Regions from separate parts of the Kocuria cellulosilytica genome, predicted to be linked through region 3. Evidence: riboswitches for the same ligand, from Rfam matches in the RefSeq annotation. Region 3 holds a riboswitch; each other region holds the start of a gene.

Region 1 (5,824 bases), on a different contig from region 3:
AGCAGGATCTGGGGTCGTGGCGCCGGGACCCGGTCGCCGGGCCCGTCGCCGGTTCCCATTGTGCCCCATGCTCCGGGGCGGTCCCCGGCGTGCGGGGCGGAATTCCTCCCTGGCCGAACGCCGGGCGGCCGGGTCCCAGGGCTCCGGGGCCGGCTTCGCCGGTGCGCCGGGGTCGGGCTCAGAAGAGCCGGACCGGGTCGACGATGTCCGCGTAGACCAGCAGCACGGACATCCCGATCATCAGCACGGCCACCGCGTAGGTCACCGGCAGCAGCCGGGCGGGGTCGAACGGGCCGGGGTCGCGCCGGCCGAGGAGCCGGGCGCCGCCCCGCCGCAGCCCCTCCCACAGGGCCCCGGCGACGTGCCCGCCGTCGAGCGGCAGCAGCGGGAGCAGGTTGAACACGAACAGCGCCATGTTCACGGAGCCGACGAGCCCCACGAGGGTGGCGGCCTTGTCCCGCAGCGCGATCTCCTCGTGCGCGGCGATCTCCCCCGAGATCCTCCCGATCCCCACCACGGAGATCGGCCCGTCCGGGTCCCGCGGCGCGTCGGAGAACGCGGCCTCCGCGACCTCGTAGATCCGCTGCGGCAGGTGCAGGACGACCCCGGCGATCTGCTGCAGGCCGTCGAGCACCGCGGGGGGCACCGCGGTCAGCGGCTGCCGGACGGGCTCGGTGGTCGGGCTGATGCCGATGAAGCCGACCCGCTCGTAGCGGGGGGCGCCGTCCTCGCCGGTCACCGCGGCGCCGGAGTCGTCCAGCACGGGACGCGACGACAGGATCGGGGTGAGCTCGGTGGTCACGGTCCGTCCGTCCCGCTCGACCAGCACCGGGATCCGCTCCCCGGCCCGGTCGCGGATGCGGCCCGTGAGCTCGTCCCAGGAGGCGACCGGGGCGCCGTCGACGGCGGTGACGACGTCCCCGGGGCGCAGCCCGGCGGCGTTCGCGGGGGCCTGGGGGTCCTCCGGGCGGCACTCGGCCTGCCCGGCGGCCTGGCGCTCGGCGGCCACCACGCACTCGGAGACCCACGCGACCGTGGTGGTGGGCGCCGCGGTCCCGAAGCCGGAGAGCAGCACGGCGAGGCACAGGGCCCCGAGCAGCAGGTTCATCACCGGGCCGCCGAGCATGATCACGATCCGCTTCCCCACCGGCAGACGGTAGAACGCGCGCTCCTCGTCCCCGGGAGCGAGCCCGCCCGCGGCGCCGCGGGCCTCGGCCGCCAGCTGCTGGAACACGCCGGTGCTCGAGACCCGGGCCGTCGCGCCGGCGCGCGCCGGCGGGTACATGCCCACCATGGAGATGTAGCCGCCCAGCGGGACCGCCTTGAGCCCGTACTCCGTCTCGCCCCGGCGGCGGGAGAACAGGGTGCGCCCGAAGCCGACCATGTACTGCGTGACGCGCACGCCGAAGAGCTTGGCCGGCACCAGGTGGCCGATCTCGTGGAGGGCGATGGAGACCGCGATGGCGACCGCGGCCAGCAGCACGCCCACGAGGAACAGCACGACGCCCATCCGTCGGACCTCCCGGGATCGTCGAGGGTCCCCGACGGGCGCCGGGGACGGCGGGGCCGTGCGCGCGGCACGGCGAGGACCAGTCTGCACCACCATCCTGGACGGCGGGTGGCAGGCGCACCGGGCCACGACGACGGCCGGTGCGCCTCCCGGGAGGAGACGCACCGGCCGTCGCGGGGTGTCCGGGGGGGGCGCCTCAGCGGCGCAGGATCCGGCGGGCCAGCCGGTTGCCCACCACCTGCACGAGCTGGACCAGGACCACGATGACGGCGACCGCCGCCCACGTGACCTCGTCGTTGAACCGCTGGTAGCCGAGCCGCAGGGCGAAGTCGCCCAGGCCGCCGGCGCCGATGGCCCCGGCCATCGCGGACATGTCCGTGATGCCGATGACCAGGAAGGTGTAGCCGAGCACCAGGGGCCCCAGCGCCTCGGGCAGGATCACCGTGGTGATGATCCTGCCGCGGGAGACGCCCATCGAGCGGGCCGCCTCGACGACACCGGGGTCCACGCTCATGAGGTTCTGCTCGACGATCCGTGCCACGGCGAACATCGCGCCGATCGTCATCGCGAAGATCGCCGCGTTGGGCCCGAGCCGGGTGCCGACGACGTCCTGGGTCACCGGTCCGAGCGCGGCCAGCAGGATGATGAACGGGATCGGCCGGACGAAGTTCACCACGAGGTTGAGGCCCTCGTGGACCGCGCGGTTCTCCAGGATGTTGCCGCGGCGGGTGACGTAGAGGCCCACGCCCACGAGCAGGCCGAGCAGGCCGGCGAGCAGCAGCGTGACGGCCACCATGTACAGGGTCTCCCCGAGCGCGGCCAGCAGCTCGGGTCCCAGGACGGACCAGTCGTTCACGCGGCCACCTCTCTCAGGGTCGTGATGCGGGACATCTCGTCGACCACGGCCTGCACGGCCGTGTCCTCGCCCGTCAGCTCGAAGGTCAGGGACCCGAAGGACTGCTCCTGGAGCACGCTGATCCCGCCGTAGGCGATGGTGAAGCGGACCCCGCGGGCGGCGCCGTCGGAGAGCACCCCGCCGATGTCCACGCCGTCGCCGACGTCGACGATCACCAGGCGCCCGCGGTGGGCGCGGCGCAGCCGCTCCACCTCGCGGGCGTCGGGCTCCGAGTGCAGGACGGAGGAGACGAAGCGGTGGGCGGTCTCGGTGCGGGGCCGGGCGAAGATGTCCACGGTCGAGCCGTGCTCCACGACCTTCCCGTCCTGCATCACGGCCACGCGGTCCGCGATCGCCCGGACCACGTCCATCTCGTGGGTGATGATCACGATGGTGATGCCCAGCTCCCGGTTGACCCGCTGCAGCACCTGCAGCACCTCCTGCGTGGTCTCCGGGTCGAGGGCGCTCGTCGACTCGTCGGCCAGGAGCAGCTTCGGGCTGGTCGCCAGGGCGCGGGCGATGCCCACGCGCTGCTTCTGCCCGCCGGAGAGCTGCTCCGGGTAGTTGCCGGCGCGCGCGGCCAGGCCCACGAACTCGAGCAGCTCGGCCACCCGCGCCCGGCGCTTCTCCTTCGGCCAGCCGGCCCGCTTGAGCGGGTACTCGACGTTGCCGGCGACGGTGCGGGAGGTGAAGAGGTTGAACTGCTGGAAGATCATGCCGATCTCCTGCCGCACCGGCGCCAGCTCGGTCTCGCGCCGGCCGGCCACCTCGAAGCCCTCCACGGTCAGGGAGCCGGAGGTGATGGGCTCGAGCCCGTTGATCAGGCGCACGAGGGTGGACTTGCCCGCCCCGGAGTAGCCGATCACGCCGAAGATCTCGCCGCGGCGGACGTCGAGGCTGACGTCGTCGACCGCCACCACCTCGCGCGCCGCCCGGCCGGAGCCGGTGCGGAAGGTCTTGGAGACGTTGCTGAAGCGCACGAGCACCTCGTCCGGGCGCCCGGGTGCGGACGGCCCGGTGGGGACCGCCGCGCTCACTGCTCCTGGTCCTTGAGCTCCTGCTGGTAGCGCTCCGTCAACTCCTGCAGCTCCTGCTGCTCCAGCTGCAGCGGGACGGCGGTGTCCTTGGTCTCCGTCATCTCGGCGTCGAGCACGGGCTGCTCGTGGTAGAGGTCGGCCACCTGCCGGAGGGTCTCGTCGTCGGCGAGCTCCTCGGTCGTGGTGAACAGGTTGACGTAGGCGCGGGAGCCCTCGGCGTCGGGGTCGTCCTGGGCGAGCGCGGACTTCGGGTCGATGTCCGCCCGGGAGAGGAAGTCGTTGTTGATGACCGAGCCGGCCACCGAGTCGAGCGAGAGCACCGTCTGCTCCGCGGAGACCGGGGTGACCGTCACCGTCGAGGCCTCGGTGTCGACGTCGAGCTCGGTGGGGATGAGGGTGTCGGAGGTCAGCTCGACCAGCCCGGCGGCCTCGAGCACGAGCAGCGCGCGGGAGAGGTTCACGGCGTCGTTGGGCACCGCGATCTCGTCGCCCTCCTGGAACTGCTCCACGGAGTCGTACTGGTTGGAGTACAGGCCCAGCGGGTAGATCGAGGTCGAGCCGACCGGGGTGATCGAGCCCCCCGCGGAGTTGTTGTAGTCGGCGAGGAACGGGATGTGCTGGAACCAGGTCATCTCCACGTCGCCGGACTCGTTGGCGGGGTTCGGCTGGTTGTAGTCGGAGAAGTCGACGTACTCGACGGTGATGCCCTGCTCCTCGGCCAGCTGCTTGAGGGCGTCGTGGGTCGGGTCGGTGCCCACGACACCGATGGTGACCTTGTCGTCGGCGAGGACGCCCTCGCCGGAGGACTCCCCCGCGGAGCCGCCGCAGGCGGTGAGGGCGAGGCCGAGGGTGGTGGCCAGGGCGAGGAAGGGGAGGCGCTGCGATCGCATGTGGTGCCTTTCCGTGGGTCCGTAGGTGTCGGAGGTGTCCACCAGGGCCGGGATCCGGCGGCGTCGGCCGATCGGCGCGCGGAAGGGCGCGGGAGGCGTCGAGCCGTACTTGCCGCCGGCCGTCGTCGGCCGTGGCCGGATGGTTCACCTGGGGCACCCCACTACGGGAGAGGGTTGCCGCCCAGCCAGCCAGGGCTTCGTGCTGGGACTCGTCATCCGGCCGACAGACTAGCACGGACGCGCCGTGGCCCGCGGGCCGGGTCAGCGGGCGAGGACCTCGCGGGCCCGGCGGCGGGCCCAGTGCTCGGCCGCCAGGACGGCCTCGAGCTCGAGCGGGCCGCCGTCGTCGTGCCCGTCCAGCACCGCCTCGACCGTGTCCACGATGGCCGGGAAGCGGATGCGGCCGTCGTGGAAGGCGTGCACGGCCTCCTCGTTGGCCGCGTTGAACACCGCGGGGAAGGTCCCGCCCCGCTCCCCCGCCGCCTTGATCAGCTCGACGGCCGGGAACGCCACGGGGTCCAGGGGCTCGAAGGTCCACTCGGTGGCGCGCGTCCAGTCGCACGCCGGGGCGGCCCCGGGCACCCGGTGGGGCCAGGCCAGGCCGAGGGCGATGGGCAGGCGCATGTCCGGGGGCGAGGCCTGGGCGAGGGTGGAGCCGTCCACGAACTGGACCATGGAGTGGACCACCGACTGGGGGTGGACCACCACGTCGATCCGCTCGAGGGGGACGTCGAAGAGCAGGTGGGCCTCGAGCACCTCGAGGGCCTTGTTCACCATGGACGCCGAGTTGGTCGTCACCATCAGGCCCATGTCCCACGTGGGGTGGCGCAGCGCGTCCTGCGGCGTGACCGCCTCGAGCTCCGCCCGGGACCGGCCGCGGAACGGCCCGCCCGAGGCCGTCAGCACGAGCCGGTCCACCTCCCCGGCGGAGCCGCCGCGCAGCGCCTGCGCGAGCGCCGAGTGCTCGGAGTCCACGGGGATCAGCGCGTCGGGGTCCCCGGTGGCCACCGCGGCGGCCTTGACGAGGGCGCCGCCGGCGATCAGCGACTCCTTGTTCGCCAGCGCGAGCTTGTGCCCGGCCCGCAGCGCCGCCAGCGTGGGCGCGAGCCCGATGGAGCCGGTGATGCCGTTGAGGACCAGGTCCGCGCCGGGGTGGGCGGCGGCCGCCGACGCCGCGGCGGGCCCGTGCTCGATCTCGGGGCGGTAGTCCCCCATCCCGGCGGCCGCGGCCCGCTCCGCGATCAGCCGGGCCAGCCGGGCGGCGTCCTGGCCGGTGCCGCTCGTGGCCACGAGCGCGGCGCGGGTCTCGACGGCCTGTTCGGCCAGCAGCTCGAGGTGGTTCCGCCCGGCGGCGAGGGCGACCACGGTGAACGGGGCCCGGCCCTCGAGTTCGCGGGCCGCCCGCACGACGTCGAGGGCCTGGGTGCCGATCGAGCCGGTCGAGCCGAGGACGCTGATCCTGCGGGGACCGGCGGCGACCAGGGCCGCCAGC
Region 2 (5,824 bases), on a different contig from region 3:
CAGCAGCATGCCGGCCGAGGACCCGATCTGGGTGAAGGACCCGAAGAACCCGCGGTGCCGGGCCGGTGAGTGCTCCACGCTCAGCAGCGCGGAGCCGCCCCACTCGGCGCCGGCGGACAGGCCCTGGAGGATGCGCAGGACCACGAGCCCGACGACGGCCCACCAGCCGATCACCTCGTAGGTCGGCAGCAGCCCGATCAGGGTGGAGGCCACGCCCATGAGCATCAGGGAGGCCACCAGCAGGGCCTTGCGGCCGATCCGGTCGCCCAGGTGCCCGGCGACGATCCCGCCCAGGGGCCGGGCGATCACCCCGACCGCGAGCGTGGCGAAGGACGCGACGATGCCGCCGAGCTCGGTGGCCATGGGGAAGAACTGGACGTTGAAGACCAGCGCGGCGGCGGTGCCGTAGAGGTAGAAGTCGTACCACTCGATGGTGGTCCCGGCGAAGGCCGAGGCCAGGACGCGCTTCTTGCCGTGGACGATGCTGCTGCGTCCCGGGGCGGCCGTGGTCGTGGTGCTCATGGGTCAGGCTCCTGGGGTTCGGTCGGCGGGGGTCCTCGCGTCGCCGATGGCGTTCAGGCCCTCCGGCAGGGTGCCGTTGATGAGGTAGTCGCCGAGGGCGCGGGCACGGAAGGCGATCGGGTTGTGGGTGGCCACGGTCTGGGCGTTGCGCCAGTGCCGGTCCAGCCCCTTGGCCGTGGACGTGGCGGAGGCGCCCACGGTGAGGAACAGGTCCTGGGCCGCGCCGAGCGCCAGCTCCGGGACGGTGACCTGGGCGTGCTCCACGGCGATCTCGGACTCGTGCAGTGCCGCCGGGAGAGCCCCGGTGAACTCCGGCCGGTCGGCGCCGGCCGCTGCGGCGGCGGCGATCCCGGCGTCCAGGGCACGGGCGGCGTGCAGGACGGTGGCCTCGGCGGCGAAGGCCTTGGCGGAGATCCGGCCGGTGGCCTCCTGGATCAGCGGGTCGTCGCGGAACGGCAGGCCGAGCCCGGTGTTGAAGGTCCGCCGGCGGGCGGCGATGGTGTCCACGGCGTCCCGCCGGGCGGCCCGGGCGATGCCGGCCAGGACGGCCAGCAGCACGAGCTGGAAGAAGGCGGCCTCGTGGACGGCCTCCGCGCTGCCGGCGGTGCGGTCCAGCACGGCGTCGTCCGGGACGCGCACCCGGTCGAAGACCGCGGTGCCGGTGCCGGTGAGCTTCTGCCCGAAGCCGTCCCAGTCGTCCTCGAGCGTGACGCCCTCGGCGTCCGTGGGGACGACGGCGAAGCGGCGGCCGTCCCGGCCGTCCAGGGCGGCCGAGACGCGGGTGTAGTCGGAGAAGACCGAGCCGGTGGCGTAGTACTTCCGGCCGGTGAGCTCCCAGCCCGCGGCGCTCCGGCTCAGCACGGTGTTCAGGGTGCCGAGCGCGTTGCCGCCCTTCTCCGTGGAGGCGTTGCCCACGGTGGCCCCGGCCAGCACCCGCGGGTACCAGACCTCCTGGAGCTCAGAGGGCAGGAAGCGCAGGGACTCCACGAAGCCGGAGTGGGAGCGGTAGAGGTGGGCGATGTTGGAGTCGGCCTCGGCCAGGTCGACCAGCAGCCGGGTGAAGTCCTCGAGGCCGACCTCCGGACCGCCGTGGGCCGCCGGGACGCGCAGGGCGCCGAAGCCGGCCCGGTCCAGCCGGCGGACCTCCGCGTGGGGCAGCACGCGCTGGAGGTCCCGGTCCAGGGAGCCGGCGGCGATCTCCGCGAACAGGGGCCGGAAGTGCTCCTGGAGCCCGGCGTAGTCCCGGGGCAGGCCGGCGGCGGGGTTCGTGCCGGCGCGGGAACGGACAGCGGTCCTCTCGACCGTGGTGCGGGTCATGCGGTGGTCCTCTCGGTCGCACCGAGGAGGCCGGTCGCGCCAGGGCCGGCCCGGTGACGGCAGCGCCGGGCGCCGACGTCGGGGACCGGCTGCCGATCCGGGATCTCCATCGGTTCTGGCCTTAGCACCCTGACCCCGGAGGAGGGCGGGTTGCTGCGGCGTCGTCGAGCCAGATCTCTCAGCCGCTCTGAATGGGACGTCCGACATCGCACCAGACCAGCGGGGTCCGGGGCCAGCCGATGACCTGTGCGCGTCATCGGGTGTCACGACGACGTCACAGACGGTCATCTCGTCCGGAGTGGTGTACCGACCCGGTCGTTCGCCCAGGGAAGGAGGAGAGCGCGGCGGACCGCCTCAGTAGACCGGCTGGTCCGGGGCCACCTGCTCCACCCAGGCGAGCACCCCGCCCTCGAGGTGACGGACCCGCTCCTCCCGCCCGGCGTAGAAGGGCCGCAGCGCGGCGAGCGCGGTCGCGGAGCGGGCCCCGGCCTTGCAGTGCAGCACGAGGTCCGCGCCGCGGGCCTCCGAGGGCAGGGCGTCCGCGCCGCGGTCCAGGATCTCCTGCAGGGGCACGGGCACGGCGCCGTCGATGGCCACGAGCTCCCGCTCCCAGTCCTCGCGCACGTCCACCAGGGCGAAGGACGCCTCGCCGCGGGAGCGGCGCTCGAGCAGCCGGGCCAGCTCGGCCGCCCCGACGGTCTCGGCGGGGTCCGCCCCGGGCAGTGCGCAGCCGGCGGCGGGCCGGGCCACCGCGGTGACCGGGGCGGCGTCCGGGTCCGGGGCCAGCCGCATCTCGCGCCAGGTCATGGCGAGCGCGTCGTGCAGCAGCACCCGCCCGAGCAGGGGCTCCCCGGTGCCGGTGATCAGCTTGACGGCCTCGGTGACCATGACCGAGCCGATGGTCGCGGGGAGCATGCCGAAGACCCCGCCCTCGGCGCAGCTGGGCACCTCGCCGTCCGGCGGGGCCTCGGGGTAGAGGTCCCGGTAGGTGGGCCCGTGCCCGGCCCAGAAGACGCTGACCTGACCCTCGAAGCGCAGGATGGAGCCCCACACGCAGGGGGTGCCGGTCAGGGCGGCGGCGTCGCTGACCACGTAGCGGGTCGTGAAGTTGTCGGCGCCGTCAAGGACGAGGTCGTACCCGCGGACGATGTCCACGGCGTTGTCCGCGTCCAGCCGGACGGGATGGGTGCGGACCTCGACCAGCGGGTTGAGCGCTGTGACGGCCTCGGCGGCGGAGACGGCCTTGGGCCGGCCGACGTCGGCGGTGGTGTGCACCACCTGGCGCTGCAGGTTGGAGAGCGACACGACGTCGTCGTCGACGATCCCGATGGTCCCCACCCCCGCCGCCGCGAGGTACTGCAGGGCCGGGGCGCCCAGTCCCCCGGCGCCGACGACGAGCACGCGGGCGCGGCCCAGCCGCCGCTGGCCGAGCGGCCCGATCCCGGGCAGGGTCAGGTGCCGGGCGTAGCGCTCGAGCTCCTCGCGGGTCAGCTCGGGGCCGGGCGCCACGAGCGGGGGCAGCGGGCTCACGGCCGCTCCCCCACGGGCGCCCAGTCACCGCGCGGGACGTCGGCCGGGCCGGCGGCGGGCCCGTCGTCGGGGGCGTCCGTGCCGACCCGCCCGGCCATGGGCGAGGACGCGTGGGCGTGGCGGCGGGCGGGGATGCGCCCGGCCCCGGCGGCGAGCCGGCCGGCGAGCACGGCGTGGCGCATCGCGGTGGCCATCGCCACCGGGTCCTGGGCGCGGGTGACGGCGCTGGCGAGCAGCACGGCGTCGCAGCCCAGCTCCATGGCCAGGGCGGCCTCGGAGGCGGTGCCGATCCCGGCGTCGAGCACCACGGGCACCGATGCTCGGGAGGCGATGAGCTCGATGTTGTGCGGGTTGAGGATGCCCAGGCCCGTGCCGATGGGGGCGCCCAGGGGCATCACCGCCGCCGCGCCCAGGTCCTCGAGGCGCCGGGCCACGGCGGGGTCGTCCGAGGTGTAGGCGAAGACCTCGAAGCCGCGGGCCACGAGCTGCTCGGTGGCGTCGAGGAGTTCCACCACGTCGGGCAGCAGTGTGTCCTCGTCGGCGATGACCTCGAGCTTGACCCAGTCGGTCTCGAGCGCCTCCCGCCCGAGCTCCGCGGTCAGCAGCGCGTCCCGGGCGGTGTAGCAGCCGGCGGTGTTGGGCAGGATCCGGATGTCGTTGCGCTCGAGCATCGCGAACAGCGAGTCCCCCTGGCCGGGGGCGTAGCGGCGCAGGGCCACGGTGGTCAGCTCGGTGCCGGAGGCCAGCAGCGCCTGCTCGAGGGTGTGCAGCGAGCTGAGGCCTCCGGTGCCCATGATCAGCCGGGAGGACAGTTCCGTGCCGTCGAGCACCAGCGGGTCGTGCACGGGGTGGGGGTGCGGGTGGGTCACGTCAGCCTCCTTGGACGGCGGTGATGATCTCGACGGCCTGGCCCTCGGCCACGGGCGTGCGGGCCCAGCGGCTGCGGGGGACGACCGCGGCGTCCACGGCCACGGCGACGCCGAGGCGGCCGCCGTCCCGCGGGGCGCCGTCCGGGCCCAGGGCGCGGCCGACGGTCTCGGCGACGAGGTCGACGACGGTGGCGTCCTCCGCCGCCGTGTGCGGCCGGCCGTTGAGGGTGATGGCGGTCATCGGGTGCTCCTGTTCCCGGGGCCGGGCCCGGCGGCGGCCGGGGCGGGGTCCCCTCGACGGGCCTCGACGGGGCGGTCGAAGCGGTGCGGGTCGGTGGTGGCGAGGTGCTCGGCGTCGGCGCCGGGATCCGGTCCGGCGCCGCCGACGACGAGCTGCGCGGCGAGCCGGGCGGCCAGCGGGGCCAGCAGGACGCCGTGGCGGAAGTAGCCGGTGGAGACCACGAGCCCCGGCACGGGCGAGCCGTCCGGGTCGCGGACCCGCCCCAGGTACGGGATGTCGTCCGGGGTGCCGGGCCGCGCGCGGGCCAGCACCTCGACGAGCTCGAGGTCGGCGACACCGGGCACCAGCGCCTGGGCGTCGCGCAGCAGCCGGAACACGCCGCCGGCGCTGGGGCCGGCGAGGTCGTCCTCGCGGGAGGTCGCCCCGATCACCACGGTCCCGTCGGTGCGGGGCACCAGGTAGACGGGCGTCCCGTGCACCAGGCTGCGGACGGTGCGCTCGAGCAGCTCGGGCGCACCGGCGGGGACCCGGGCGCGCAGGATGTCCCCGTGCACCGGGCGCAGGGGAGGGTGCCAGCCCTCCGGCAGCTCCTCGAGGTCGCCGAGGCCGGTCCCCGGGGCGAGCACGGTCCAGGCCGCCGAGACCATCCCGCCGTCGGCCAGGCGGACGCCGGTCACGGCGCCCTCGGCGCTGCGGCGCAGCCCCGTGGCGCGGCCGTGGACGAGCCGGGCCGGCCCGCCGTCGCGCCCGCCCGGGAAGCCGGCGGGCCCGGCGCCCTCCGGGGACCGCGGGGACTCGGGGGGTTCCGCCGGGCCCGGGAACCGCGACCGCCCAGGGGATGCCGGGGGCTCCGGTGGCTGAGCGGACCCGGGAGGCTCCGAGGGCTCCGGGGCGGTGAGGGCGGCGAGCAGTCCGGCCACGAGGCCGCGCGGGTCCACCTGGTGGTCGTCGGGGATCCGGAACGCGGCGGACAGCCGGGGGCTCAGGGCCGGCTCGAGGGCCCGGGCGGCCCGCAGGCTCAGCTGCTCCACGGTCATGCCGTGCCGGGCCTGCAGCTCGCGGAGGTCCGCCAGGGCCTGCCGGTCGGCGGCGTCCACGCCGCAGACCAGGGTCTCGGTGGCCCGGTGGCCCACCGTCCCGCCGGCGGCCTGCTCGAGGGCGGCCACGAACGCCGGGTACTCGGCCGCCGAGGCGGTCATGAGGGGGTAGAGGGGCTCCTGCTGGTACTGCACCTCGCTCACCGGGGCCAGCATCCCGGCCGCGGCGCGGCTGGCGCCGGAGCCCGGCTCGGGGTCCACCACGGCGACGGAGCGGCCGCGGCGGCGCAGCTCCCAGGCGGTGGCCA
Region 3 (5,824 bases):
AGCACGATCCCCCCGGTCAGCCCGAGGGTGTCGAAGCCGTCGGCGAGCCACACCATGAGGACGGTCAGCAGGACCAGCAGGTAGGACACCACGGCCACGGAGCCGAGTTCCAGCACGCCCTGCAGCCACAGCGGCATGGGCACGCCCTTGCGGTCGGGGCGTGCGGCGGGGGAAGAGGAGCCATGGGAGTTCATCACCGACCATCTTCCCACGCCCGCGCGGCGCCCCGGCAGAGGCTTCACGGCGCCTTCACCGGCGGGCCACGCGCCGCTTCCCGTCCGGTCGCCCGGCCCGGGCAGGCTCGGGCCCATGAGAGTCGCCGTGGTCGCCGAACAGTTCCTCCCCCATCTGAACGGAGTCACCCACTCGGTGCTGCGGGTCGTCGAGCAGCTGGTCGCCGGAGGCCACGACGTCGCCGTCGTGGCGCCCTCCTACGGTCCTCCTCCGCTCGGGCTCCCCGCCGAGGACGCCGTCGAGGACCTCGACGGGGTGCCGGTGCACCGGCTGCCCGCCGTGCCGCTCACCGGCTATCCGGCGGTGCGCGTGGCCGGGGGGACCGTGGCGCGGGTGCGCCGGCAGCTCGAGCGCTTCCGGCCGGACGTGGTCCACGTGGCCTCCCCGTTCGTGCTGGGCCGCCGGGCGATCGTGGCGGCCCAGCAGCTCGGGGTGCCGTGCGTGGCGGTCTACCAGACGGACGTGCCCGGCTACGCGGCCAAGTACGGGGCACCGTTCCTCGAGCAGCTCCTGTGGGGGCACGTGCGCTCCATGCACAACCTCGCGACGCTCACGCTCGCGCCGTCCACCTCGGCCGTCCGGCAGCTCACCGAGCACGGCGTCCGGGACGTGCACGTGTGGCGGCGCGGGGTGGACACCACCCGCTTCAGCCCCCGGCACCGGGACGAGCAGTGGCGGGAGGAGGTCGGCGGCGGCCGGCGGATCGTCGGCTACGTGGGCCGGATCGCCCCGGAGAAGCAGGTCGAGGACCTCGCCGCGGTCGCCGACCTGCCCGGCACGCGCCTCGTGGTCGTGGGCTCGGGCCCGGAGGAGGACGCCCTGCGCCGCCGGCTCCCGCAGGCCCACTTCACCGGGCGGCGCAGCGGCGCGGAGCTCGCCCGCATCATGGCGTCCTTCGACGTGTTCGTCCATCCCGGCGAGTTCGAGACGTTCTGCCAGACGATCCAGGAGGCCATGGCCTCCGGGGTGCCGGTCGTCGCGACCGGTAAGGGCGGGCCCCTCGACCTCGTGGACCGGTCCCGCACCGGCTGGCTCTATCCCCCGGGGGACCTCGGAGCGCTGCGGGGGCACGTGGCCGACCTCCTGGGCGACGAGGCGAAGCGGGCCGCGTTCGGCGCCGCCGCGCACGCGGCGGTCCAGGGCCGGACGTGGGACGTGCTGGTCGGGCAGCTGCTCGAGCACTACGAGCACGCCGTGGAGCTCTCGGTGCCCGAGCGCGGTCCGCGCCGCCGCCGGGCCGCCTGAGGGCCACCGCGAGGGCTGCCGCGCGGACTGGCGCGGGGCTACCGCGAGGACTGGCGCGGGGCCGGGGACGCGTCCAGGACGGACGTCCCCGTGCCGGCGTACCGCCCGGGCTCCGCGGTCAGCACGGTCAGCCCGTGCACCAGGGCCGTGGCCGCGGTGAGGCCGGCGAGCGGGTCGGCCGCCGCCCGCGCCGCCAGTGCGCCCCACGCCCGGGCCACGGCGGCGTCCACCGGCAGCACCCGGCCCGGGAAGCGCAGCTCGAGCTGCTCCGCCCACAGCGTCTCGTCGGGCCGCTCGGCGAGCAGCTCGCCGAGCACCGTGGCGGGCACGAACAGCCGCCGGTGACCCTGCCGGCGCAGGACCCCGGCCAGCTCGGGGCAGCGCTCCGGGGTGCGCACCCCGAGCAGCACGGAACGGTCCAGGAGCAGGTCCACGGCGCCGGTCCTCAGGCGGCGGCGGCGAGCTCGCCGCGGGCCGGGGCCAGCAGGAAGTCCACGAACTCGGTGCGGGCCTGCACCGCACGGGCGTAGTCATCGACGCTCATGGCGGAGGCGCTGATGGCCGGGACGCCGGCGGCGGGCTCGACCGGGGACGGGTCCCGTCCGGCCGGGACGCCCGGGGAGGAGCCGGGCGGCGCGCCCGTGCGGACGGCGGGGACGGGGGTGCGGGGGTCGGGCATGGCCGGGATCCTTCGTGCGCTCTTGCTCGCACCGGGTACCGCCGTGGCGGCGACGCGAGCCGCTTCGTCATCCGAACCACCCGTGAACATGGGGTTGGTGCCCGGTCAAGTCGGAGCTTGCCGACCGGGTCTCTTGAAGCTGACTCCATTGAACCACATCGCCCGGCGGCGCCCGGGCCGCGCCCCGGGCCGGCCCGCTGTGCGCGGTTCTTCCCCGGGGCGTCACCGTTCCGACATCTCGGGGACACATCGCTGCGCTGGAATGGGCGCGGAACACCGGCGACGGCGCCGACGACGAGCCCGAGCATTACGTTTCAGTGACACAACTCACGACGCGCTTGTCGAGGTGTCGGAGCTCCGGGGTAGCCTGGATCTGCTTCTCGAGATGCGGCGTCCGCGTGCTCGGCCGGAGATCGTGCGATCCCCGGCGAACCCGCGGAGGGGCTCCGACCCGCTGCGCGCCAACCCGATGTTCCCGGGTGGATCGGATGACGAAGCGGCGGGCAACGCCATCGGATGCCTGCAAGAACGTCAGGAGAAAACATGACCATGTCCGAAGAAAGATCAGCCATCACCACCGACCAGCGCGAGGAGTGGATCGACGTGACCGTCACCGCCCTCCCCGATCTGCACCTCGTCCGGCTCACGTCGACCGACGGGGACGTGCAGGAGTACCTGAGCCCTGAGGCCGACGACCTCGCCGCCGCGGCGGAGCACACGGAGGGAACCGCGCAATGGTGCGCCAAGTACCGCCAGCTCCTCGTTCCCGGAGCCCTCGCGACGACCGGACGGCACCCGTTCTTCAAGCTCCACCCCTCGACCCTCCCGCTGTCGGCGTAGCCGGCGGGCAGGACACGACGGAGGCCGCAGCCCATCGGGCTGCGGCCTCCGTCGTGCGCGCCGCCCGCAGCCCGCTCCGGGCCGGCCCGGGTCGCGGGCCGGGGAGCGCTCACTCGAGGCCGTAGTCCCCCGCGGAGCCCCAGCCGCCTCCGGCCTCGTCGGCGGAGCCGTCGAACTCCCACTCGGAGGCCTCGACCTCGAAGGGCACGGAGACCTCCAGCTCCGCGTCGGTGATCCGGTTCAGCACGAAGGGGTCCTCCGGCTCCTCCGCCGCGGGGAACGGATCGGGTGCGGTCATGGCAGGACCTCCGGGTGCTCTCGTCCCCCGTCCCCTGCCCGTGGGCACGAGGGGGACGTCGTGGGACGGCGGACGATGGCGTTCAGCACTGGGGACGCGGGACGGCGGCGTTCAGCGCTGGTGGCACGGGACGGTGGCGTTCAGCACTGGGGACGCGGGACGGCGGCGTTCAGCCCTGGGGACGCGGGACGTCGGCGGTCGGCACCGTGGGATTCGATGCACGTCGGCCACGACGACAGAACCGCCACCGGGCGGAGCCCGACGGCGGTTCTGGAGGATCGACGGGCCGGGGCCCGTGGAGGATCCTTAGGAGATGACGTTGATGTTCGCGGCCTGGGGGCCCTTGGGGCCGTCCTGGGTCTCGAACTCGACGCGGTCGTTCTCGTTCAGCGAGCGGAAGCCGTTCGAGTTGATCGCGGAGAAGTGGGCGAAGACGTCCTTGGAGCCGTCCTCGGGGGTGATGAAGCCGAAGCCCTTGTCAGCGTTGAACCACTTGACGATACCGGTAGTCATGGGAGACCTGATCCTTCATGAGATGAACGTTTCCCGACGTTCGAGAAACACGACAGTTGTGATGCATGGAAAACGTCTTCTCAGAAAAACTGCTGCACCCGAGTGGGCCGAACTGCTTGAAAGACAAAAACGAACCTCAACAACTGCGGACCACTCTACACGAGTTCCGGCACCGCACCAGCGGGGCGGCGCCGGGCCCGCCCCGGGACCGGCCGCCGCGAGCCGCTCAGCCCGGCGGGGCGCCCAGCTCGATGAGGAGCACCCCGCCGACGATGAGGGCCACGCCGGCCGCCGTCACCCAGGTGAACGGCTCCCGGAACAGCAGCCGGCCGGCCAGCGCGGTCAGCGCCACCCCGGCGGCCGACCAGATGCCGTAGGCGACCCCCAGTGCCATGCCCTCGGCCAGGGCGAGACTCAGGCAGGTGAAGGCCACCGCGTAGCCGGCGACCACGGCGGCGTACCAGCGGGGGCGGCCCCGGGCGGCCGTCCGCAGGGACAGCGTCCCGGCGACCTCGGTGAGGATCGCGGCGGCGAGGAAGGCCCAGGCCATCAGCCGCGCCCCTCCTGCTCCGGGGCGGGGCGGCGGGAACCGAGCTCCACGCAGAGCACGCCGGCCACCACCAGCACGAGTCCGGCCAGCACGGCCGGGCTCAGCCGCTCGCCGAAGACCACGGCCGCGGCGAGGGCGGTGAGCAGCACCCCCAGGGCGGCCCACACGCCGTAGGCGACCCCCACGGGGGTGCCGCGGCGCAGCACGGCGGCCAGGAGCGCGAACGCGGCGACGTAGCCGGTGCCGACGAGCACGTACCAGCCGGGCTCGTCCAGGGCCGCCTTCAGCGCCAGCGTGGCCGCCACCTCGCTGAGCACGGCGGCGACGAGCAGCAGCCATCGGGTCACGGCTCAGCCCGCCAGCAGCTCGTCGGCGACCGCCCGCACCCGGGCCCGCTCCTGCGGACCGGGGGCGAAGACACCCGCGGCGTCGGCGAACCACACGCCGTCGGCGAGCAGCCGCACGGCCAGCAGCCGGCTCCGCCGCTCGGCGGGCAGATCCTCGGGCAGGTCGACCCACGGGGTCATCCGGGCCACCCAGCGCTTCTTGAGCGTGGCGCGCAGCCGCTGGTCGGTGAGCATCACCAGGTCGGTCTCGTCGACCTCCCCGGACAGGCACCAGTCGAGATAGGCGCGCAGGCGCTCCTCCGCCGGCACCCGCTCCGGCGGCGCGGAGAGGCGGCGGGCCATCTGCGCGTCCCAGCCGTCCATCACCCGGTCCACCAGGGCTAGCATCAGCGCCTCCTTGGTGCGGAAGTGGTACATCACCCCGGGCTTGCTCAGCCCGACGCGGCGGGCGGTCGACTCCAGGGAGACGGTGCCGCCGGCCCGCAGCAGCTCGAGGGCGCCGTCCAGGATGCGGTCGCGGGAGGAGGAACTCATGCTGAGAACTTTACCAACCGGAAGGTTGGTGCCACTATGTGACACGGGCCGCCGCTCCTCCCCGTGACGGCGCCGGCCCCGCGGGGACGACGACGTCCCGCACCCGCCCGATCCGCCCGGACCGGCGTGCGAGCGACCCCACGAGACCGGACCACCCTTCCCAGGAGGACCCGACATGACCGCTGCCCTGTCCACTTCCGCCCCCGAGAGCGAGGGTCCGCCCGGCGCCGCGACGCGACCGAAGGTCAACCGTGCCGTCTTCGCCGGCTCCGGTGTGAGCATCGTCCTGTTCTCCCTGTGGGCGATCCTGGCCCCCGAGCAGGCCGCCACGGTGATCGGCGCCGTGGTCGGCTGGATCGCCACCAACATGGGCTGGTTCTACGTGCTCACGGCCGCCGTGGTGACCGCGTTCGTGGTGATCGTCGCGGTCTCCCGCGAGGGCACCATCAAGATGGGCCCGGACCACTCGAAGCCGCAGTACAACCTGTTCACCTGGACCGCGATGCTCTTCGCGGCCGGGATCGGCATCGACCTGCTGTTCTTCTCCGTGGCCGAGCCGGTCACCCAGTACTACGGCCCGCCCA
Region 4 (5,824 bases), on a different contig from region 3:
CCACGGCGCGGCCCTCCCGGCGCTCGGGGGCCCGGTTCTCGTAGCGGTCCCTCAGCTCGGCCAGGTCCACGGGCGCCTTGGACCAGTAGAGCTTCTTGGGCTCGAAGAACACGACGGGGTCGTCGGAGTCGATCGCCTCGCGCAGCATGAGGTAGGCGTCCTCGACCGTGGCGGGGGTGAAGACCTTCAGGCCCGGGGTGTGGGCGTAGTAGGCCTCGGAGGAGTCGCAGTGGTGCTCCACGCCGCCGATGCCCCCGGCGTAGGGGATGCGGATGACGATGGGCAGGCGCACGGCGCCGCGGGTGCGGTTGTGCATCTTCGCGATGTGCGAGGCGACCTGCTCGAAGGCGGGGTAGGCGAAGGCGTCGAACTGCATCTCGATCACGGGGCGCATGCGGTTCATCGCCATGCCCACGGCCATGCCGGCGATCCCGGACTCGGCCAGCGGGGTGTCGAAGCAGCGGGTGCGGCCGAAGCGCTGCGTCAGCCCGTCGGTGATGCGGAAGACGCCGCCGAGGGTGCCGACGTCCTCGCCGAAGACGACGACGCCGTCGTCGGCGGCCAGGGCGTCCGCCAGGGCGGTGTTGAGCGCCTGGGCGAAGGTGGCCGGCTTGACCGCCGGGGCCTCGCCGGACGGCGCGGGGGCTTCGAGGGTGCTCACTGTCCGGTCTCCTCTCGGGCGAGCTCGGCGGCCAGGAACTGCTCCTGCTCGGCGAGCTGCGGGGTCTGCTCGGTGTAGACGTGGCGGAACAGCTCGAGCGGGTCGATCTCCACGTCGGCGTTCATGCCGTCGCGCAGCGTCGTGGCGACGTCCTCGGCGGCCGCGGCGATGCGCTGCTCGGCCGCGTCGTCCAGCACGCCCTCGGCGCCGAGCCAGGCCCGCATCCGGGTGACCGGGTCCTTGGCGATCCACTCCTGCACCTCGGCGTCGTCGCGGTAGCGCGTGGCGTCGTCGGCGTTGGTGTGCGCCTGCATGCGGTAGGTGTGCGCCTCGACGAGGAGCGGCTCGGACTCGGAGCGCGCCAGGTCCACGGCGCGGCGCAGCGTGGCGAGCAGCGCCACGAGGTCGTTGCCGTCCACGCGCTCGCCGGCCATGCCGTAGCCGACCGCCTTGTGCGCGAGGCTGGGGGCCGCGGACTGCTGGGACAGGGGCACCGAGATCGCGTAGCCGTTGTTCTGCACGAAGAACACGACCGGCAGCTTGAACACGGCCGCGAAGTTCAGGGCCTCGTGGAAGTCGCCCTCGCTGGTGGCGCCGTCCCCGCACATCGCCAGGACCACGGTGTCCTCGCCGCGCAGCTTCGCGGCGTGGGCCACGCCCACCGCGTGCAGCAGCTGGGTGGTCAGCGGCGTGGACTGGATGCCCACGCAGTGCTCGTACGGGTCGTAGCCGCCGTGCCACTCGCCGCGGAAGATCGCCATGACCTGCAGGGGGTCCACGCCCTTGGTCATGACCGCCACGGTGTCCCGGTAGGTGGGGAACAGCCAGTCGCCCTCCTCGAGGCACAGGGCGGCCGCCACCTGGCAGGCCTCCTGGCCGTGGCTGGACGGGTAGACGGCCATGCGGCCCTGCCGGACCAGCGCGGAGTTCTGGTCGTTGACCCGCCGGCCCACCACCAGCTTCTCGTAGGCGTCCAGCAGCACGTCCCGGTCGGGCAGCGGGTACTCGTGGCCGGGGCCGGTGCCCTGCTCCTCGGGGGCGAGCAGCCGCCCGCTCGGATCGACCATGCGGATCTCGCCGCGGGCCGGGAGCATGTACTGCTCCGGCGTGATGCCGAAGGTCTGGGAGGCCCGGAGGATCGGGTCCTCGGGGGTCTCGACGGTCTGGCTCATGGTGTCCCCTCGGTCGGTCCCCGGTCCGCGCACGGGCCCGGGGAGGCAGGAAGGCTGGTGCAACTCTGTCTCCCCAGTATGCGAACTGGACATGCTTCGTATCCAGAGAGGCCGGAAAGTGCAGAAGACTGAGACAGACAGCGCAGACAGTGTGGACGAAATGTTCTAGTGTGGCGTGGAGCACACGCATTCGTCCGGCGCGCTGACGGACCCCGCGACCCACCCACCCCGAAGGAGCCCGCCGTGCCCTCGACCCCCGTGTCCCTGGACGAGACCGACCGGAAGATCCTCGCGGAGCTGTCCCGGGACGCGAGGCAGTCGGTCACCGCGATCGCCGCGGCCGTGCACGTCTCCCGCGCCCACGCCTACGCCCGGATCAACCGGCTGCGGGACGAGGGCGTGATCCTGAGCTTCAGCACCGTGATCGACCCGGTGCGGGCGGGGCTGCAGGCCTCCGCCTATGTGACGCTCAAGCTCCAGCAGAACACCTGGCGGGAGCTGTGCGCCCAGCTGCGGGCGATCCCCGCCGTGCACCACATCGCCCTGGTGGGCGGGAACTTCGACGTCATGCTCCTCGTGCGGGCCGTGGACACCGTGCACCTGCGGCAGGTGATCTTCGAGCACATCCAGCAGCTGCCCGGGGTGGTGGACACCCAGACGTTCCTGATCTTCGAGGACATCGACACCCGGGCCTGAGCCGCGGGCCCGGCGCGCACCGCCGGCGTCATGTTCCGTCACGGTCGTCATCTTCGGTCGCGGAGGGACAGTCACTACCTCTGCGCATAGTGTTGTTCCAGCTTCACGAGACGTGACCGCGAAGCTCCGACTGGGTCACGCACCAACCCCATGCTCATTGGGTGGTTCGGATGAAGAAGCGGCCTGCATCCTCCGTGCCCCCACCGGGGACCGCGGCCGTCCGGTGCGGGTAAGAGCAAGGCACAGGAGCAGCGCCATGTCCATCCCCGTGACCGACCACGACCTCGCGACCCGGCAGATCCACGCGGGCACCCACGGCGAGGTCGCCCAGCGCACCCTGACGGTGCCGATCTACCAGACCGCGGCGTTCGAGTTCCCCGACTACGAGGCGGCCCGGCAGATGTTCGCCCAGACCCGGCCGGGCTTCACCTACACGCGCACCGGCAATCCCACGGTGGCGGTGCTCGAGCAGCGGATCAGCGACCTCGAGGGCGGCGCGGGCGCGGTGGCCACCGGCTCCGGGCAGTCCGCGGTGGCCGTCGCGCTGCTCGCGCTGCTCGGGCAGGGCGCCGGCAAGCACCTCGTGGCCTCGGAGAAGCTCTACGGCGGGACCGTGGACCTGCTCACCGACACCTTCGCGGACTGCGGCATCGAGGTCTCCTTCGTGGACCCCACCGCCCCGGGGGCGTGGGCCGCGGCCGTGCGCCCCGACACCCGGGCGTTCCTGCTGGAGTCCATCGGCAATCCGCTGGCCACCCTCCCGGACCTGCCCGGCATCGCCGACGTCGCCCGGGCCGCCGGGGTGCCCGTCGTCGTCGACAACACCCTCGCGTCCCCGGCCCTGTACCGGCCGCTCGAGAAGGGCGCCGACATCGTGGTGCACTCGGCCACCAAGTTCCTGGGCGGGCACGGCAACGCGCTGGCCGGGGCGGTCGTGGACGGCGGGACCTTCGACTGGTCCGCGCGGCCGGAGAAGTGGCCGCAGTTCACGCAGGCCCGCGCCCGCTGGGGCGGGCTCAGCCTCGTCGAGAAGTGCGCCGGGGCCGCCCCCTACCTGCACCTGGTCCGCGCCAAGTACGTGCACGACCTCGGCACCACGCTCTCCCCGTTCAACGCCGGGCAGATCCTGCAGGGCACCGAGACCCTCGACCTGCGCGTGGCCCGCCACACGGCCTCGGCCCTGGCGGTGGCCGAGTTCCTGGCCGGGCACCCCGCCGTCGCCCGCGTCCACCACCCCGGCGTGCCCGGGGACCCCGGCGCCGGGATCGCGGCCCGGGACTTCCCGCGCGGGACCGGCTCCGTGTTCTCCTTCGACCTCGCCGCCCCGGACGCCGCCGTGGGCCCCTTCATCGACGCGCTGCGGCTGTTCAAGCTGGTCGCCAACGTGGGGGACACCCGCAGCCTCGTGGCCCACCCCGCGGCCATGACGCACTGCCGCCTGACCCCCGAGCAGCGCCGGGCCGGGGGGATCGCCGGGACCACGATCCGGCTGTCGGTCGGCCTCGAGTCCCCGCAGGACCTCGTCGCCGACCTCGACCAGGCCCTCGACACCGTCGTCAGCACCGTCCAGACCACCCGGAAGTGAGCCCTGCCATGACGCCCCCCACCGACGCCCGCACCCGCCACCGGGGCTTCACGACCACCGCCGTCCACGCCGGGCAGGAGCCGGACCCCCTGACCGGGGCGGTCATCCCGCCGATCTACCAGACCTCCACGTTCGCCCAGGACGGGATCAACGTGCTGCGCGCCGGCCACGAGTACAGCCGCGGCTCCAACCCCACCCGCAGCGGCTTCGAGGAGCAGCTCGCGGCCCTGGAGCGGGGGGAGCGCGGCTTCGCGTTCGCCTCGGGGATCGCCGCCGAGGACGCCCTGCTGCGCGCGGTGCTGCGCCCCGGCGACCACATCGTGCTCGGCGCCGACGGCTACGGCGGCACCAACCGGCTGATCACCAGGGTCCTCGCCCCGTGGGACATCGCCTCCACGCCCGTGGACAGCACCGACCTCGATGCCGTCCGCGCGGCCGTGCGGCCCGGCAGCACCCGGGTGCTGTGGCTCGAGACGCCGTCCAACCCGCTGCTCGGCATCGCCGACGTCGCGGCCTGGGCGCGGCTGGCCGAGGAGGCCGGGGCGCTGCTCGTCGTCGACAACACCTTCGCGTCCCCGTACCTGCAGAACCCCCTCGAGCTCGGCGCGCACGCGGTGGTGCACTCGACCACCAAGTACATCGGCGGGCACTCCGACGTGCTCGGCGGCGCCGTGGTCGTCGGGGCGGCCGAGTGGCGCGGGGTCCCGCTCGCGGAGACGGTCGGCTTCCAGCAGTTCGCCGCCGGCGCCGTGGCCGGTCCCCAGGACAGCTACCTGGCGGCCCGCGGGCTCAAGACCCTGAGCCTGCGGATGGAGCGCCACCAGCACAACGCGCAGCGGATGGCCGAGTGGCTGCTGGAGCGCCCGGAGGTCGCGCAGGTGCTCTACCCCGGGCTGCCCGAGCACCCCGGGCACGCGCTCGCCGCCGCGCAGATGCGCGGGTTCGGCGGCATGGTCTCCTTCCGGCTCGCCGGCGGGGAGGCCGCGGCCCGGGCGGTGGCGGAGGGCACCCGGCTGTACTCGCTGTCCGTGAGCCTGGGCGGGGTGGAGTCCCTGGTCTGCTATCCCTCCGAGATGACGCACGCCTCCGTGCGGGGCACCGCGCTGGCCGTGCCCGTGGACCTCGTGCGGCTCTCGGTGGGCATCGAGGACGTCGAGGACCAGCTCGAGGACCTCGAGCGGGCCCTCACCGCCTGACCGGGGTGCTCCGCCGGTCCCCGGCCGGGCCCGCGCTCAGCGGGCGGTGTCGGGCCTGCCGGCCGGATCGGGACTGCCGGTGGTGTCCGCGCCGTCGGCCGGGCCGGGACTGCCCGTGGTGTCCGGGCCGTCGGCCGGGTCCGGCCAGACCGGGGCGGGGACCTGCCGGCCGAGGAGCAGCCGCCGGACCAGGTGCACGAGCATCGCGGTGAACACGACCGCCCAGGCGCCCAGGGCCACCCACAGCCAGGCGGCCCCGACCAGCCCCACGATCGGCAGGCCGTCCGCCCGGCCCAGGTAGATGCTGGCCACGGCGTACATGCCCAGCGGGAAGACCACGCTCCACAGCGAGGACTCGTAGCGCAGCGGGACCCGGTGCACGCGGTGGCGCCACCACCCCGCGGCCACCAGGGCCGGGATCAACCACGTGGCGAACGCCCAGAACACCACGCCCAGGCCGGCGACGAGCCCGCGGACCACCGCGACCATGGGGGTGTCGGACATCTCCACGATC

What was found. Region 3 has a riboswitch for S-adenosylmethionine ahead of RCG67_RS10760 (hypothetical protein). Riboswitches for the same ligand answer to the same signal wherever they lie in the genome.
Region 1: another riboswitch for S-adenosylmethionine. It lies ahead of RCG67_RS14805 (MetQ/NlpA family ABC transporter substrate-binding protein); the one in region 3 lies ahead of RCG67_RS10760 (hypothetical protein).
Region 2: another riboswitch for S-adenosylmethionine. It lies ahead of RCG67_RS14095 (acyl-CoA dehydrogenase family protein); the one in region 3 lies ahead of RCG67_RS10760 (hypothetical protein).
Region 4: another riboswitch for S-adenosylmethionine. It lies ahead of RCG67_RS16095 (O-acetylhomoserine aminocarboxypropyltransferase/cysteine synthase family protein); the one in region 3 lies ahead of RCG67_RS10760 (hypothetical protein).

The regions. Positions count from the first base shown of each region.
Region 1 is NZ_JAVFWZ010000011.1:54,475-60,298, reverse strand. Features, by position in the region: gene RCG67_RS14820 (M50 family metallopeptidase) at 179-1,510, opposite strand; gene RCG67_RS14815 (methionine ABC transporter permease) at 1,707-2,306, opposite strand; gene RCG67_RS14810 (methionine ABC transporter ATP-binding protein) at 2,363-3,442, opposite strand; gene RCG67_RS14805 (MetQ/NlpA family ABC transporter substrate-binding protein) at 3,439-4,332, opposite strand; SAM riboswitch class IV at 4,433-4,549, opposite strand; gene dxr (1-deoxy-D-xylulose-5-phosphate reductoisomerase) at 4,594-5,824, opposite strand, start outside.
Region 2 is NZ_JAVFWZ010000010.1:65,611-71,434, forward strand. Features, by position in the region: gene RCG67_RS14090 (MFS transporter) at 1-522, opposite strand, end outside; gene RCG67_RS14095 (acyl-CoA dehydrogenase family protein) at 526-1,839, opposite strand; SAM riboswitch class I at 1,943-2,037, opposite strand; gene moeB (molybdopterin-synthase adenylyltransferase MoeB) at 2,194-3,369, opposite strand; gene RCG67_RS14105 (thiazole synthase) at 3,366-4,238, opposite strand; gene thiS (sulfur carrier protein ThiS) at 4,240-4,479, opposite strand; gene RCG67_RS14115 (FAD-dependent oxidoreductase) at 4,476-5,824, opposite strand, start outside.
Region 3 is NZ_JAVFWZ010000006.1:104,689-110,512, reverse strand. Features, by position in the region: gene RCG67_RS10775 (cell division protein PerM) at 1-194, opposite strand, end outside; gene RCG67_RS10770 (glycosyltransferase family 4 protein) at 310-1,479, shown strand; gene RCG67_RS10765 (PIN domain-containing protein) at 1,518-1,913, opposite strand; gene RCG67_RS10760 (hypothetical protein) at 1,925-2,158, opposite strand; SAM riboswitch class IV at 2,172-2,297, opposite strand; gene RCG67_RS10755 (hypothetical protein) at 2,702-2,998, shown strand; gene RCG67_RS10750 (hypothetical protein) at 3,108-3,296, opposite strand; gene cspE (transcription antiterminator/RNA stability regulator CspE) at 3,603-3,809, opposite strand; gene RCG67_RS10740 (DMT family transporter) at 4,036-4,359, opposite strand; gene RCG67_RS10735 (DMT family transporter) at 4,359-4,706, opposite strand; gene RCG67_RS10730 (TetR family transcriptional regulator) at 4,710-5,240, opposite strand; gene betT (choline BCCT transporter BetT) at 5,416-5,824, shown strand, end outside.
Region 4 is NZ_JAVFWZ010000014.1:34,467-40,290, forward strand. Features, by position in the region: gene RCG67_RS16080 (alpha-ketoacid dehydrogenase subunit beta) at 1-661, opposite strand, end outside; gene RCG67_RS16085 (thiamine pyrophosphate-dependent dehydrogenase E1 component subunit alpha) at 658-1,833, opposite strand; gene RCG67_RS16090 (Lrp/AsnC family transcriptional regulator) at 2,077-2,529, shown strand; SAM riboswitch class IV at 2,631-2,771, shown strand; gene RCG67_RS16095 (O-acetylhomoserine aminocarboxypropyltransferase/cysteine synthase family protein) at 2,786-4,114, shown strand; gene RCG67_RS16100 (cystathionine gamma-synthase) at 4,123-5,310, shown strand; gene RCG67_RS16105 (tellurite resistance/C4-dicarboxylate transporter family protein) at 5,347-5,824, opposite strand, start outside.